2 regions of the Streptomyces sp. NPDC060031 genome follow, and region 2 is predicted to be linked to the other one. Evidence: riboswitches for the same ligand, from Rfam matches in the RefSeq annotation. Region 2 holds a riboswitch; the other holds the start of a gene.
The links. A riboswitch is a leader RNA that binds a small molecule or an ion and turns the genes downstream of it on or off. The one in region 2 is predicted to bind guanidine.
Positions count from the first base shown of each region.

Region 1 (7,971 bases), on a different contig from region 2:
CACCATCGACGGGCAGGCGTTCCTGCCCCACGCGCGCGAGCTGCTGCGCGTCGCCGAGCGCGCGGCCCTGTCCGTGCGCCCCGGCCGCCGTCCGCTGCGCGTCGACGTGATCGCCTCGCGCGTCGCGCCGTCGGGCCTGATGCGCGGTTTCCACCGCGCACACCCCGACATCGAGCTCGACGTGGTGATGCTGCTCGACATCGAGACGGCCGTCGCCGCCATCCGGTCCGGTGCGATCGACGCGTCCTTCCGCGCCGTCGCCGTCCCCGGCCGGCCCCTTCCCGAGGACATCGAGTCCGTCCGGGTGCTCGACGAGCCGCTCCAGCTCCTCACCGGCCCCGCCCACAGGCTGGCGGGCGCCCGGTCGGTCACCGTCGCCCAGCTCGCCGGGCACCGGATCTGGATGCCCGGCATCGTCCCCGGTACCGAGTGGGCCGCCTACTACGAGGACCTCGGCGCCGAGTTCGGTCTCACGATCGAGGCGACCGGCCCGAACTTCGGCTCCGACGCGCTCCTCGACACCATCGCCGACACTCCGGCCCTGGCCACCTTCATGGGTGAGCAGACCCGCCTCGTCTGGCCCGCCGACCACGGCCTGCGCCGCATCCCGGTGACCGGCCCGACGCCCGTCTACCCGCACTCGCTCCTCTGGCACCGCGACAACCCCCACCCGGCCCTGGCCACCCTCCGCGCCCACCTCGCCGCCAGAGCGGCCGGCCACGACGCCGCCGGGACCTGGGCGCCGGGCTGGGTGGTTCCGCGCTGAACACCCGCCGACGCCCCATGGCTTCCCGCGCCCCCAGCGCCGTTCGAGGTCGATTACCTCCCCGTCGAACAGCCGAAAATGTATGCCGGCCGGAGTAGACATTGGGTGGCGGCGTGGTTATGGTTTCTGTCGTAGCCCAGAAGGACAGCAGGGCCCGGCAGAGACGAACTGCCGGGCAGCAGCACCAGAAGTTGTAGTTCGCAGGACCCAGCAGTGAAGTCAGTGAGCAGCAAGCAGGACCTCGGTGAAGGCGTCGCGCTGCGGACGCGCGCACCGGGAAGTTCGGCAGTGGGGTTCCAAGCCAGAGCAGACGCACGATGGGCGACGGGGCTGGCTGCCGGAGAGTGGCGCTGCCGCAGGCCACTGAGCAGTTGGGTAGGCAGTTGATCACCGAGGGAAGAACGGAGGAACCCGCGCCATCAGGATCGCCCGGGCGGAGTTTTGAGCCCCGGGTACCGCAGGACATCGATAGCGAGGTGGTCTCCGGTCAAGCAACCGCGATCCCCGCATCCCCGGCAGCACGCAGGCCGGGTCGGCGGACACAGGAGGTCGGCGCAGTACCAGGGCCGGCAGATGGTGTAGAAGTTCCTTCGGGGCCCTGGTGCCATATGGCGCCAGGGCCCCTCCACGCGTTCCATGAGAGAGGTGCAAATGACCGCAGACGACTCGTTCGACCGTCTTGATGACGACGACTACCCCGCGTACACCATGGGCCGGGCCGCCGAGATGCTCGGCACCACCCAGGGCTTCCTCCGCGCCATCGGCGAAGCCCGCCTCATCACCCCGCTCCGCTCCGCAGGCGGACACCGCCGCTACTCCCGCTACCAACTGCGCATCGCCGCCCGCGCCCGCGAACTCGTCGACCAGGGCACCCCCATCGAGGCCGCCTGCCGCATCGTCATCCTCGAAGACCAGCTCGAAGAAGCCCAGCGCATCAACGCCGAACACCGCCGCGCCGCCGCGGCGGACCCGACGGCCGCGGCCTGAGACGGCCGAGACGGCCGAGACCGGGATCTGATCGGGTTCCGTGCCGCGGCGCGTACGGGCTGCAGCACGTGTCGCACTTGTGATTTCGTCAGTTCGCGGGAAGGGAAGCCGTAACTCACGGAGGTTGACGTGGCGCGTGATCGGCTCGGACTGACTGAGGTGCTGGCAGCGGCGGAGGACGCCGCGCCGGTGCACTCGCTTGATGTCGTGGCCCGCAATCTGCGCGACCGGTTCGGTGCGCGATACGTGTCGTTCCTGTTCGTCGACGTCGTCGGTCGCCGCCTGTTGCGGGTCAACGAGACGGCGGCCACGGCACAGGAGCACCGTGCCGAACAGGTTCCCCTCGTCGGCAGCAGCGTCTACGACGAGGTCCTGCGCAGCCAGGAGCTGGTGCTGGCGGCGGAGGGAGCCCAGGGGCGGCGGGTGCTCGCCCCGGTCACGAACCGCGGCGACACCATCGGTGTACTGGAGCTGTTCCTCACCCGGGTCACGCCCGATGTGCTGGAGCAGGTCGAGGAAGCCGCGCGGGCGCTGGCGTACATCATCGTCACCGACCGCCGCTTCACCGACCTCTACCACTGGGGAAACCGCACCACGTCGGTCAGCCTGGCCGCGGAAATCCAGCGCCAGCTCCTGCCCTCGGCCGCGTCCTGCGATGCCGCCGAGTTCGCCCTCGCCGGCGCCCTGGTCCCGGCCTCCGACATCGCCGGTGACACCTACGACTACAGCCTCGACAACGACACCCTGCACCTGTCCGTCACCGACGCCATGGGCCACGACGTCGACGCCTCGCTCATGGCCACTCTCCTGGTCAACGCCTCGCGCGGCGCCCGCCGAGCCGGAACAGACCTTGCCGAACAAGCCCGCCAGACCCACCAGGCCCTCCTCGACCACGGCCACCGGACCTTCGCCACCGGCCAGCTGCTGCGCATCGCCCTGGACGGGAGCAGAGCCCAGCTCGTCAACGCCGGCCACCCCTGGCCGCTGCGGCTGCGCGACGGCACGGTCGACGAGCTGACCCTGGCGGTGGACATGCCCTTCGGCGTCGCGGTGCAGGGCCCGTACCAGGTGCAGGAACTCGATCTGCGCCCCGGTGACCGCCTCGTCCTCTACACCGACGGCATGCAAGAACGCGAAGCGGAAACAGTCGACCTGCACGGCCTCCTCCGCAAGACCGCAGCCGAGCACCCGCGCGAGGTCGTGCGCACGCTGGTCGCCGCGGTCACCTGCGCCTACAACGGCCACCCGCCGAAAGACGACGCCACGGTCCTGTGCCTGGACTGGCGCGGTCCCCGTCTGGGAAGCCGCCGTACGAACTCCTCAGCAGGCGCCTGACCGGGCTGATCGGGGCCCTGGCTCGCCTGGACGAGATTGCTCAACAGAATTCGGAGCCCCGAGTAGCCATCACACCCCTCGAACGAACCGACTCGCGGACAGGGGACGATCCGTCAGGAGGACTGGACCTCGCGCTCGCCCAGCCGCCGGGCCCGGGCCCGGTCGCGGAGCCAGGCACCCGTCCCCACCAGCACTGCCGCCCCTACCCCGTACAGGGGCAGCCACAGGGTCGTGGTGGCCGCGAGGCACTCGGCGACGGCCTTCTGGGCCTGGACGTCCTGTGTGAACGCCAGGGCCGTGCCGTCACGGCCGGCCAGGTCACCGAGTGCGGCCTCTGCCTGGAGGGCCTGGTACCTGCCCAGCAGTTCGCAGTCGCTGCGCGTGCCCGGCATCGGGAACAGCCAGGCCCGGCGCTGCAGCAGGGGGGCGAGCGCGACTGCCACGCAGAGGCCGATGACCAGTGCGTACGCGACCAGGCCGCGCATGTAGGCCGAGCGGATGCCCGGCGTCCACTGCGCCCGGCGCTGGAAGGCGAGCATCACCGCGAGGAGCGTCACCCCGATGAACGTGGCGAACCACTGCCACGAGCCCTGGGCGAGCGCGAACGTCAGCACTGCGGCGAGTCCGATGCCGATGACACCAGGAGCGGGAATGTCACTGCCCGCCGAGGCGGATGCCGGCCTCGGGATCACGCGGGGGCTGGGATCACTCACGGGCCTCTCCTGCGGGGGAGGCATCAGCATCCGCCGCGGGGCACCGCAATGCTGGACGCCATGCCGCACGGGCCGGGCCTCCCGCCCGGATGGCCCGCGCCGCCTGGCACCGAGTTGCCTCGTCGCGGCCAGGCACGTCCTCGACCCTGACCTGAGGGGTGCTCTGCCGGAGAGGTGTCCGTGGAGCATCGGCCCGGCGTCTGGCCAGGCAGAGGAGTGCCTGTGCGTGGTGCAGCGACCCGCGGCCCGGGAAGCTCCGACTGCACATCGACGTCAGCCCCACCGACCGCGACCAGGACGCCGAGCTGGAGCGGCTGCTCGCTCTCGGCGCCAGCCCTGCCGCACTTGGTCTCCTTGTCTACGGGCGGCCTGCGCGTGTTCGGGCCCGGCCTCACCGGACGCCGCCGTTTGGCCGGGAGTGACGGTGGCCACATTCATGGTGGACTCGCAGTGGGGGGCGCGGACGAGGGGGCAGCGGGTGACGTTCCATTGGTCAGATCTTCGACGGGACAAGGACATCGCGAGCCTGGGGGTGATGGCGGACGAGGCCCGGTGCCTCGTGGCGGAGGCGGAGATCGAACTGGATCCCCGGTCAGAGGTCCTCGACCGGGACTGGACCAACCGGGTCGTCGACCGCGTGTCGGCAACGCTGTCCGTCATGGTGATCGGACAGGTCTCCTCCGGGAAGTCGTCGCTGATCAATTCCCTGCTCGGACGGAAGTTGCTGATCACCGACAGCAAGCCGACCGACGGTGTGGTCGCGGTCCTCAACCCGCTCGACGACGGTGCTCCGGAGGAGTACGCCGAGCGCGTATGGCCCGACGGCACCGTCACCCGGTTCGAATCGGTCGGGCACGGCGTCGAGTTCCTGCGCCAGCAGAAGCCGCTGAGCGAGCAGCAGGTGGCCTGCCGTGAAGTGCGGCTGTACCTGCGCGAGCCGTTGCTGCGCAGGCTCCGGCTCATCAGCACGCCCGGCCTCGCCGATCGTCTGCAAGCGTTCGAAGACGTGACGCTGCGGTACCTGCGGGAGGACGAGTCGGATCTGGTCCTGTGGACCTTCTATCCGGAGAGCGCGGGGAACGCCGGGGAGGCCGGCGTCTTCGCCCGCGCGCTCGCGAACCGGAGGGAAGCGGTCCTGGGAGTCGTCACCAGGTCCATGGAAGACCGCGACGACGATCCGGATTACGACCCGCACCGCGATCCGCGCCTCACCGGACCGGGCGGCGTGGTCGACGTACTGCGCGAGAACCTCGGGGCACATCTGACGGACATCGTGCTGTACGACTCCCACGAAGCACGACGACTGGTCGCGCGTCGCCAGCGGCAACCGGCACTGGCCGCCGACAGCACGTTCCAGAGCGAGCTGGAACGCTGCGGTTACGCAGCCCTGCGCCAGGCCCTGGACGACCTCGTCGGCCCCTTCGGCGAGCGGATCGAACGCTCCCGCGTGCGGCTGCTGCTCCTGCGGTGTGCCGGTCACGCCAAGGTTCTGGCCGACGTACTGGAGACCGCGAAGGGCGCGTTCGGACGCCGCGCCGAGTTCAGCCGCGCGTACCTGCAGGAGTGGGCCCGGCTCGAACGCGAGGTGATCGCGCCCGCCCGGACGCGGATGCAGGACGAGATCCGGACGGTGGCGGCGGAGCGGGCTCGAGGAAGGTGCTGCCGTCCGGGTTGGTGCCCCGCTCGACCAGATCCGTACCCTCCCACCGGAAGGTGCCGGTGTCTTCGCCGGGCTCGCCCGTGAGGTGGTGGAAGTGCACCCGGGAGCCGTCGAAAGACGTCGTACCGGCGAAGCCCCGGCTGTCGGCGTAGTACGGGCCGGCCTGCAGCCACACCGCTTCACGTTCCTCGAGAAGGGGCCCGCCGTTGCGGCTGATGCCGCGCCGCAGCCAGGCGCCGTGCTCGGGCACCGGGACGCCGGGGCCGTCCGGGAAGCGGCCCGCCGGCTCCGGCTCCGGCTCAGGCGCGGTCATCGGCGGCGGGGTCGTCCACGGCCAGGAGCGTCAGCGGTACGTTGCCGCGTACGGCCTGCGAGTACGGACAGACCTCGTCCGCCCGGTGCAGCAGGGGCTGGAGGTCCGCAGCCCGCCACCCCGGCAGGCTGACGGTGAGGGCCACCGCGAGGCCGTAGCCCGCGGGCGTGTCCGTGGTGCCGAGCTGCACTTCGCAGGCGACGCGCGCGGCGGAGGCGTCCGCCCCGAACTCGGCGGCGACCTCCGCGAGCGCTGAGGTGAAGCAGGCGGCGAAACCGGCCGCGAACAGCTGCTCGGGGTTGGTGGTTCCGGGCACCTTCTTGCGCGGCGGGGCGAGGCGGACGTCCAGGCGCCCGTCGTCCGTGCGGACGGATCCGGTACGGCCCCCGGCGGCATGCGCGGTCGTCCGGTACAGGCTGCGGGTGAGTGGCACGGTCATGGCGTTCGGCCCATCTTGCTCGACGAGGACGCTGCCCCGGTGCGGACAGCGGACGGCGCTGCTCGTGCAGCACCGCGCGCGTCGTCGTGCGTAACCGGGTACGGCGCATCTCGTCCGGGGCCTGAAACCTGGCCGCCGGACAAACTAGCAACGCGGGCGACCGGCCGGGGCCGGGCCCGCGGTGACGTTCCTCACCCGCTGCCGACCTCGTCGCGATCCGGACGCGCGGGCCGGCGCCGGCTGCGGTACGCCCCCGGAGGCATGCCCTCCCACCGGGTGAAGGCACGGACCAGGGCCGTCGCGCCGCTCAGGCCGACGAGGGGGGCGATCCGGTCCAGCGGCAGGGCCGTGGTCTCCAGCAGCCGCCCGGCCCGGCTGTGGCGGGCGGTGTCGAGGAGCGCGCGCCACGACGTGCCCTCGGCGTTCAGGGCTCTGCGCAGGGTCCGGACGCTGAGGTTGAGCTCCTTGGCGGGGCCCTCGGGGCCGGCGTCCTCGAGCGCGGCGTGCTCCAACCACTGCCGTACGCGCTGGGCGACGGTCGTGGCCGCGGAAAGCTGGTGCAGGAGCCGCTCGGCGTAGGCCCGGTGCAGGGCGTTGAGCGCCGGGTCGTAGAGCGGGCGGCGCCTGTCGAGGTCCTCGTTGGCGACCGTGATCGCGTTCTGCGGGGCGTCGAAGGTGACGGGGCAGCCGAGGACGCGGGCGTAGGGCTCTGCCGAGCCCGTACGAGGGTGGGCGAACGACACGGCCAGGGGTGCCCAGTCGTCGCCGGCGACCCAGCGGGCCGCCCGCACCATGCTGCTGACGACCGCCTCCACTTGCTGGGGGTGCATGGCCGCCGGGGCGACGGTCGGCCGGTAGCAGACCCGGCTGACGCTGCTGCGGCGGTCCAGGGTCACCGTGCCCGCCTGGCTCACCAGTGGGTGGTAGCGCTCGGCTGCCTGTGCGGCGTCCGCGAGGCTGGCGCAGGTGAGGACGAGGTGGCCCAGGATGTGCAGGGCGTCGGGCCGGATGCGGTCGCCCACGAGGAGCCCGGTGTGCGGGCCGGCATCCCGGGCACCGAGCACCGCGTCCCACAGGGTGCGCATCTCGCCGAACTCCAGTCGGTCCGTGGGCAAGGCCCAGGAACCGGACCCGCTGGTGTTCCCGGCCGTGGCGCTCAGGACGGCGAGGGCGTAGCACGCGGTGACGGAGGGCGGCTCGATGGTGGACACGGCCGCCAGTCAATGCGGGCACGCCACCCCCGTCAACACCGTCGGCTGTCGGCTGTTGGCCTTCGGCGGGCCGGCTGCCGGGGGCGGGCGGGTTCGGAGAGTCAACGGATTGGCCGCCGGAGTGAATGACGGCGCCGCGGGCCGCCCCTAAGGTCGGCCTTCGGACACCGAGGGGATCAGAGGCCCATAGGGGCCCATAGGGGCTCACGGAGCGCCGGGGAAGAGTGCTGCCTGCCCTGATCACCACCGCTCAGAGGAGTACGCCGTGATTCTCTTCCTGCTCCCCGCAGGCGACTACGACCCCACCGAGGCGGCGCTGCCCTGGGCCGCATTGCGGGCCGCCGGCTTCGAGGTGCGGTTCGCGACCCCCGGCGGGAAGGTCGCGCTCGCCGACCCCCGGCTCACGGACCTCGGCTTCTCCTGGCTGTCGCCCTGGCTGATGACCCGCCGCGACGAGCTCGCCACCTACCGGCGCCTCACCGAGGACCCCTGGTTCCTCGCCCCCTCCTCGTACGCGGATGTCGACCCGGCGGACATCACGGGCCTC
Region 1 is NZ_JBHWVM010000115.1:8,019-15,989, reverse strand. Features, by position in the region: gene ACFWB8_RS33060 (LysR family transcriptional regulator) at 1-766, shown strand, start outside; gene ACFWB8_RS33055 (MerR family transcriptional regulator) at 1,418-1,753, shown strand; gene ACFWB8_RS33050 (PP2C family protein-serine/threonine phosphatase) at 1,883-3,088, shown strand; gene ACFWB8_RS33045 (hypothetical protein) at 3,202-3,801, opposite strand; partial or broken gene ACFWB8_RS33040 (VOC family protein) at 3,960-4,151, shown strand; gene ACFWB8_RS33035 (dynamin family protein) at 4,280-5,545, shown strand; gene ACFWB8_RS33030 (Ohr family peroxiredoxin) at 5,761-6,213, opposite strand; guanidine-III (ykkC-III) riboswitch at 6,289-6,351, opposite strand; gene ACFWB8_RS33025 (AraC family transcriptional regulator ligand-binding domain-containing protein) at 6,405-7,424, opposite strand; gene ACFWB8_RS33020 (type 1 glutamine amidotransferase domain-containing protein) at 7,690-7,971, shown strand, end outside.
Region 1: it holds a riboswitch for guanidine, as region 2 does, so the genes downstream of both, ACFWB8_RS33030 (Ohr family peroxiredoxin) here and ACFWB8_RS00910 (DMT family transporter) in region 2, are expected to answer to the same signal.

Region 2 (7,971 bases):
GGGCGCCGGTTTTGTGTGCATAGCATCCGACTCCCGGGAGCCCCGCAGAGTTCCCGGCACGCCGTGTCGCTCGCCACGAGCGGAACGGCGCACCGCTGTCAGGGACGGGCCCTACAGCTGTACGGCCCTACAGCTCTACGGTCCTACAGCTCCTTGCGCAGCGACGGCCCGCCGCCCTTCAGCCCCTTGCGCGACTTCGGCGGCTTGACCTTGACCTCCACCCCGCCCCAGAAGGCGAAGCCCGTCACGACCACCCTCGGGGCCCCCGGCTGCCGCGGCCCCGTGCCCTCGCTCTGGTCGAAGGCACCCATGACACCGATGCCCCGTAGATCGACCTCCACGCCCGGCGGCACCGTGATCTGGATGCCGCCCATGACCGCGACACAGGTGATCACGACCTCGGGCTCGGCGAAGTTCGCCTCGCGCAGGTCGAGCTCGCCGCCGCCCCAGAACGCCACCGCGTTGAAGCGGGCGGGCACCGTCCAGTTGCCCTTGCGCTGGAAGCCCGACATGACCGCGACGGCCGTGGCGGAGGTACCCGACCCGCCGATCCGGGCCGGCCAGGCGGAATCCGACCCGGCGTGACCCGCCACCGGGGACACCGGCGCGGCCCCGGTCCCGGCCGACGACGGCGCCGGCAGGTCCCGCGTCAGCGGCTCCAGTTCCGCGTACGTGCGGGACTTGTACGCCGCATCCAGCCGCTCCTCGAATTCCTCCATGTCGAGCCGGCCCTCGGCGACGGCGTCCCGCAGACGCTCCACCACCCGGTCCCGGTCGGCGTCCGACGCCCTCAGCTCCGGCAACGGCTTCTCCGGCCGCTCGTCACTCATGAGCACCAGCCTATGCAGTGATTCAGGGGAGTTGTATGACTTAGCCCTGACACCGACCCCCGGCTTATCCCTGATTTCCCCCCACCCGGACCCCCACCCGGCCCCCCGCCCAGCCCCCCGCCCGCCCGCCCGCCCGCCTCAGCTCCTCCCCGCGTACATCCGCGCGATCACGTCCTCGATGTCCGGCTCCCGTACCGACAGGTCCACCAGCGGGTACCGCGCCGCCACCGCCGCCACCAGCGGGGCCGCCGAAGCCTGCGCCGGGAAGGCCAGCCACTGCCTCGGCCCCTCCACCTTCACCACCCGGGCCCCCGCCACGCTGATCGGCGGCAGCTCCCGCTCCAGGTCCACCACCAGGGTCCGCTCGCTCTCCCCCGCCGCGCCCGCCGTGTGCAGCCCGCCCAGGGAACCGTCGTACATGAGGCGCCCGTGGTCGATCACCATCACCCGCTCGCACAGCTGCTCGATGTCCTGGAGGTCGTGCGTGGTCAGCAGCACCGTCGTGCCGAGCTCCTCGTTCAACTGCCGCAGGAAGCCCCGCACCTTCGCCTTGCTCACCACGTCGAGCCCGATCGTCGGCTCGTCCAGGTACAGCACGTCCGGATCGTGCAGCAGCGCCGCCGCGATGTCCCCGCGCATCCGCTGCCCGAGCGAGAGCTGCCGCACCGGTACGTCCAGCAGCTCGGCCAGGTCCAGCCGCTCCACGCAGCGCTCCAGGTTCTCCTTGAACCGCGCCGGCGGGACCCGGTACATCCGCCGCATCAGCCCGTACGAGTCCTTCAGCGGCAGGTCCCACCACAGCGTCGTGCGCTGCCCGAACACCACCCCGATCCGGTGCGCGAGCCGCATCCGCTCCCGCGCCGGGTCGATGCCCGCGACCCGCAGCCGGCCGCCGCTCGGCGTCAGGATCCCGGTGAGCATCTTGATCGTGGTCGACTTGTCGGCGCCGTTGGGCCCGATGTAGCCGACCACCTCGCCCCGCGCGACCTCGAAGCTGATCCCGTCCACGGCCCTGACCTGCCGTTTCTCCCTGCGCATCAGGCTCACCCGACGCCGTACGTCGAAGACCTTCTCGACCCCGTCCAGCTCGATCAACGCATCGGCCATCGCTCAGCTCCCCGTGCTTCGGTACGAACGAACTCCCGCGCGCCAAGCCAGCGACGCGGGCAGGAACACGACGAACGCCACCAGCGGGCTCGCGTACGCCACCCACCCCGGCAGCCCCAGCGGGTCCGGGCGCCCCAGAACGTGCAGCGCGGGCAGCCAGTTGACGAAGGCCAGCGGCACGACGAAGGTCACCCCGCGCAGCAGGTCCTTCGCGAACACCGTCGGCGGGTACTCCAGCATCGTGCAGCCCCCGTACGTGAAGGAGTTCACCACCTCCGCCGCATCCCCCGCGGCGAACTGGAACGCCGCGCCGGCCACCATCACCGCCCCGAAGATCCCCGCCCCGGCGATGACCATCACCGGCACCAGCAGCACCGTGGCGACCGTCCAGTCCACCTGCCCCGACAGCGCCCAGACCGACCAGCCCAGCACCCCCAGCCCCTGCCCGAGCCGGCCCAGCCGACGCAGCGCGAACCGGTCCGCCGCGACCTGCGCGAGCACGGGGACCGGGCGCACCAGCATGGTGTCGAGCGAGCCGTCGCGGATCCGGGCGCCGATCCGGGCGGTGTTGCCGAGCAGCAGGTCCGCCAGGCCCAGGGAGGCCGAGCAGGACCCGTACAGCAGGGCGATCTCGGGCAGCGTGAAGCCCCCGAGGACGTCCACGTGCGAGAACATGATGTAGATCGCGGCGAAGTCGAGGAGCGTGATCGCGGCGTTCCCGAAGGTCGACAGGAAGAAGGACGCCCGGTACGTCATGACCGACCGGATCCACATCGACACGATCAGCCCGTAGCCCCGCACCCCCTCCACGGCCCGGTTCCGCTGCCGCCCGCCGAGCGGGACGACGGCCGGGGCCGGCCGCTCCCGACCCGGATCCGGATCCGGATCCGGCTTCACGTCCACCGTCGCGTCAGCCACCCTGGACCACCACCTTCCGCGTCGCGGCCGACTGGACCAGCCGCCCCAGGCCCAGCAGTACGAGCGCCCACCCGGCCTGGAACCCCAGCGCCCGCAGCGCGCCCCCGGCCCCCGCGCCCATGCCGAGCAGCACGTCCAGCGGCACCTGGAGCATCGCCGCCCAGGGCAGGAGGCGTACGAACTCCCCGAAGCCGCCCGGGAACACGGTCAGCGGCAGCAGCATCCCGGAGAAGAAGATGGCGACGACGGTGGCCACCAGGTTGATCCCGGCACCGTCCATCAGCCAGAAGGCCGCGAGCCCCAACAGGTAGCGCACGGCGAAACTCACCACCAACGCCAGCACCACGGCCACCAGGAACAGCAGCCAGCGCACCGGATCCGCGGGCAGCGCCAGCCGGAACGCGAGCGCCCCGACCGCCATCGGGACCACCCCGCGGGCCACGAGCTGGAAGGCCGCCCGGCCCAAGTCGGTGGCGAGCCACCACGCCTGGAGGTCCACCGGCCGGTACAGGTCCACGGCGATGTCACCCGTCCGCACCCGTTCCTGGAACTCCTCCTGGAAACCGCCGCCGATCAGCGCGCCGGCGGCGAGCAGCGACTGGCTGACCCAGATGAAGGTCAGGGCCTGCGCCTGGTCGTAGCCGCCGAGCCCGGGGCGCTCGTCCCACAGCGCGATGAACGTGTAGGCGAGGATGAAACCGAAAGCGGTGTTGGTGAACACCCCCGCCGCGGTGGCCGTCCCGTATGTGGCGTACCGGCGGAACCCTCCGGCCGCGACGGCCAGGTGGAGACGCACTCTCTGGCGCACCGTATCCCTCCGTATCCCACGTCGTTCCTACGTCGGCCAAAGCGCGCGAGCTTAGTGCGGAGGGGCGAGCCACGGAAACGATTTACGCCCGTCCGGAGCGGAATCAGCGGCCATCGGGTAGACACCATGAGGTACAGATGTGGATAATTCGCACGGCGCCGAGGAGTCCCGGAGATGAGCGACCAGTCACCACCCCCCGGCTGGACCCCTCGTGACCCGGACACCCCCGAAGAACCCCGGCCCGAGAAGGCCGCGATGGCCGAGCAGCCCGAGAATCCCAAGCAGGCCGCGAAGGCCACGAAGGCCAAGCGCGAACGGACCGGCTGGCGCCGCGCCCTCCCCACCTGGCGCATGGTCGTCGGCGGACTCCTGCTGCTCGCCGTGCTGCTGGGCGGCGCCCTCGTCGCCGGCTACCTGCTGGTCGACATCCCGCCCGCCAATGCCGCCGCCACCGCGCAGTCCAACCTCTACCTCTACGCCGACGGCTCCCAGCTCGCCCGCGACGGCGAGGTGAACCGCGTCAACGTCCCGCTCTCGCAGATCCCGCGGACCGTCCAGGAGACCGTACTGGCCGCAGAGGACCGGGGCTTCTACTCCGAACGGGCGGTGGACCCCGCCGCGATGCTCCGCGCGGCCTGGAACACCGCGACCGGCAAGGGCACCCAGTCCGGCTCGACCATCACCCAGCAGTACGTCAAGAACTACTACTTGGGCCAGGAACAGACGATCAAACGCAAGGCCAAGGAGTTCTTCATCGCGATCAAACTGGGTCGCGAGAAGTCGAAGGACTACATCCTCGAGGGCTATCTGAACACCAGCTACTTCGGCCGCAACGCCTACGGCATCCAGGCCGCCGCACAGGCCTACTACGGCAAGGACGTCGGCAAACTCACCACAGCGGAAGGCGCGTACCTCGCCACCCTCCTCAACTCCCCCAGCGCCTTCGACGTCCTCTCCCACCCCCAGAGCCGCCCCCGCGCCCTCGCCCGCTGGAACTACGTACTCGACGGCATGGTCAAGAAGAACTGGATGACCGCCACCGAGCGCGCGGCCACCACCTTCCCCGAACCCGGCAAGGTCCGCGCCGCCGCAGGACTCTCCGGGCAGCGCGGTTACCTCGTCGAAGCCATCAAGGACTACATCGTCGAGAACAGGATCCTCGACGACAAAACCCTCGCCGAGGGCGGCTACCGCATCACCACGACCATCGACAAGCGCCGCCAGAACGCCATCGTCGACGCCGTCAACGACAAGGTGGTCAGCGAACTCGACCCCGAGAAGCGCAAGGCGGACCGCCTCGTGCGCACCGGCGCGGTCTCCATCGACCCGGCCACCGGCAAGGTCGTCGCCCTGTACGGCGGCATCGACTACACCAAACAGTTCGTCAACAACGCCACCCGGCACGACTACCAGGTGGCCTCCACCTTCAAACCCTTCGTCTTCGCGGCCGCCGTGCAGAACAACTCCCGCACCCAGGACGGCCGCACGATCACCCCGTACACGATCTACAACGGCGACAACAAGCGCCGCGTCGTCGGCACCCGTATTCCCTACGCACCGGAGAACGAGGGGCAGCTCAGCTACGGGAACATCACCGTCAACACCGCCACCGACCTCTCCGTCAACGCCGTCTTCGCGCAGATGGTCGTCGACGTCGGCACCGCGAAGGTCAAGAAGACCGCCATCGACCTCGGCGTCCCCGCCGACACCCCGAACTTCGACGCCGTCCCGGCCATGGCGCTCGGCACCATGCAGGCCAGCGTCCTCGACATGACCCAGGCGTACGCGACCCTCGCCGCGCACGGCCGGCACACCCCGCACACCTTCCTGGAGAAGATCACCAAGGAGGGCGACACCATCGCCCTCCCCGACCGGGGCGCGAACGAGGCCGTCAGCCGCGAAGCCGCCGACACGACCACGTCCATGCTGGTCAGCGTCGTGGACAACGGCACCGGTACGGCCGCACTCGCCGCCGGGCACCCCGCCGCCGGCAAGACGGGCACCGGGGAACTGGACCGCTCCGCCTGGTTCGCGGCGTACACCCCGGACCTGGTCACGGTCGTCGCGATGATGGGCCAGGACCCGGACACGGGCACCCTGGAGTCCCTGTACGGCGCGCTCGGCGAGGCCCGTATCGGGGGCGGCGGCTACCCGGCCCAGATCTGGGCGCAGTACACGAAGACGGCCCTGGAGGGCACGGACCCGGTGGACTTCGACCTGGAACTCATGCCCGGCGCGGACCGGCCCCCGCCGCCGGTGACCCCCAGCACCCCGCAGCAGACCCCGGACGACGACTCCTCGGCCCCGCCGGTACGGCCGAGCCCCCCGACCGGGGGCCAGACCCAGGGCGGGCAGAACAACGGAGGTCAGAACAACGGCGGCCAGACCCAAGGGGGCCAGAACAACGGCGGCCAGAACAACGGGGGCCAGACCCAGGGCGGCCAGAACAACGGGGGCCAGACCCAGGGCGGGCAGACGCAGGGCGGCCAAACGCAAGGCGGCCAGACAACCGTCGGTCAGACGACCGGAGGCCAGACGACCGGCGGTCAGAACAACGGCGGTGCCACGGCCGGAAACCCGGCCGGCACCACCGAAGGCCTGCGCCCCCGCCCCCCGGCGGACCTACTCGAATAGCCCGGCGCTCAGTGACCGGAGGTCGCCTTCAGCCCCACCACGGCGACCAGCAGCAGACAGATGAAGAAGATCCGGGAGGCGGTGACGGGCTCACCCATCACCGCCATGCCGAGCACCGCCGCCCCGGCCGCACCGATGCCGACCCACACCCCGTACGCCGTACCGATCGGCAGGGTTTTGACGGCGATCGAGAGCAGCACCATGCTGGCGACGATGCCGGCGCCCGTGAACACACTGGGCCAGAGCCGGGTGAAGCCTTCGGTGAATTTCATGCCGATCGACCAGCCGACTTCGATCAGACCGGCGACGATGAGAAGAACCCAGGCCATGACGGCCACCTCCGGGACGAGAGCGAACGGGGTGCGTCGTCTTTGCAGTCCAGCCACCCGGTACGGCGCGTCTCGTCGGGGTACCCCTCCACCCTAGCAAAGGGCGGGCAAAACGCACGAAAAGGGCCGGTGACGGTGGTCACCGACCCTTCTCACAGGTCACATCAGAGGTACAGCCCGGTGGAGTCCTTCGACCCCTCCAGCCGCTCCGCGGCCACGGCGTGCAGGTCCCGCTCGCGCATCAGCACGTACGTCGCCCCGCGCACCTCCACCTCGGCCCGGTCCTCGGGGTCGTACAGCACCCGGTCGCCCGGCTCCACGCTGCGCACGTTCTGCCCGACCGCGACCACCTCGGCCCAGGCGAGCCGCTTGCCCACCGCGGCCGTCGCCGGGATCAGGATGCCGCCGCCCGAGCGCCGCTCGCCCTCGGGCGAGTCGGACTTCACGAGCACCCGGTCGTGCAGCATGCGGATGGGGAGCTTGTCGTGCGTGGTGGTGGTGGTCTCGTCGCTCACGCCCCGAACCTACCTCAGCGCCTGCGCCGCGCCGACAGCACCAGCAGCCCGGCCACACCCACCGCGACCAGCGCGACAGGAACGATCCGCTCGACGCGCGGGGCCCCGTCATCGTGCCGCAGCCCGTTGCGCAGATCGGTCACCAGACGGTTCACGGCGACCACGGCCCGCCCGGCGGTGTGGTCCACGATGCCGACGGCCCTGGCCTTCGCGTCCCCGATGATCGTCTTCGGGTGCATGCGCACGCCGATCTCATCGAGGGTATCGGCGAGCTGCTCGCGCCTGCGGACGATGTCCGCCTCGATCTGTGCGGGGGTCCTGGCTTCCGACACCGCGCTGCCTCCGTCGTCGTGGTCTGTGGGGGCGTAGTCCGCCATGAACAGTCTGTCAGCTTAGTCTCGAGACATATCGATCCCCTCCCGAGGAGACTTCCGACATGAGCGAGCGACTTCAGCCGGGCGACACCGCCCCTGCCTTCACCCTGCCCGACGCGGACGGCAACAAGGTCTCGCTCGCCGAGCACAAGGGCCGCAAGGTGATCGTGTACTTCTACCCGACCGCCCTGACCCCGGGCTGCACCAAGCAGGCCTGCGATTTCACGGACAACCTGGACGTGCTGGCCACGGCCGGCTACGACGTCATCGGCGTCTCCCCGGACAAGCCGGAGAAGCTGGCGAAGTTCCGCGAGAAGGAGGCCCTGAAGGTCACGCTGGTCAGCGACCCGGAAAAGGAGACCCTGACCGCCTACGGCGCGTACGGCGAGAAGAAGCTGTACGGCAAGACGGTCACCGGCGTCATCCGCTCCACGGTGGTCGTGGACGAGGAGGGCA
Region 2 is NZ_JBHWVM010000002.1:134-8,104, reverse strand. Features, by position in the region: gene ACFWB8_RS00935 (DUF1707 domain-containing protein) at 144-830, opposite strand; gene ACFWB8_RS00930 (ATP-binding cassette domain-containing protein) at 969-1,937, opposite strand; gene ACFWB8_RS00925 (ABC transporter permease) at 1,941-2,711, opposite strand; gene ACFWB8_RS00920 (ABC transporter permease) at 2,848-3,663, opposite strand; gene ACFWB8_RS00915 (transglycosylase domain-containing protein) at 3,838-6,297, shown strand; gene ACFWB8_RS00910 (DMT family transporter) at 6,306-6,626, opposite strand; guanidine-III (ykkC-III) riboswitch at 6,657-6,735, opposite strand; gene ACFWB8_RS00905 (co-chaperone GroES) at 6,791-7,093, opposite strand; gene ACFWB8_RS00900 (DUF3618 domain-containing protein) at 7,156-7,473, opposite strand; gene bcp (thioredoxin-dependent thiol peroxidase) at 7,578-7,971, shown strand, end outside.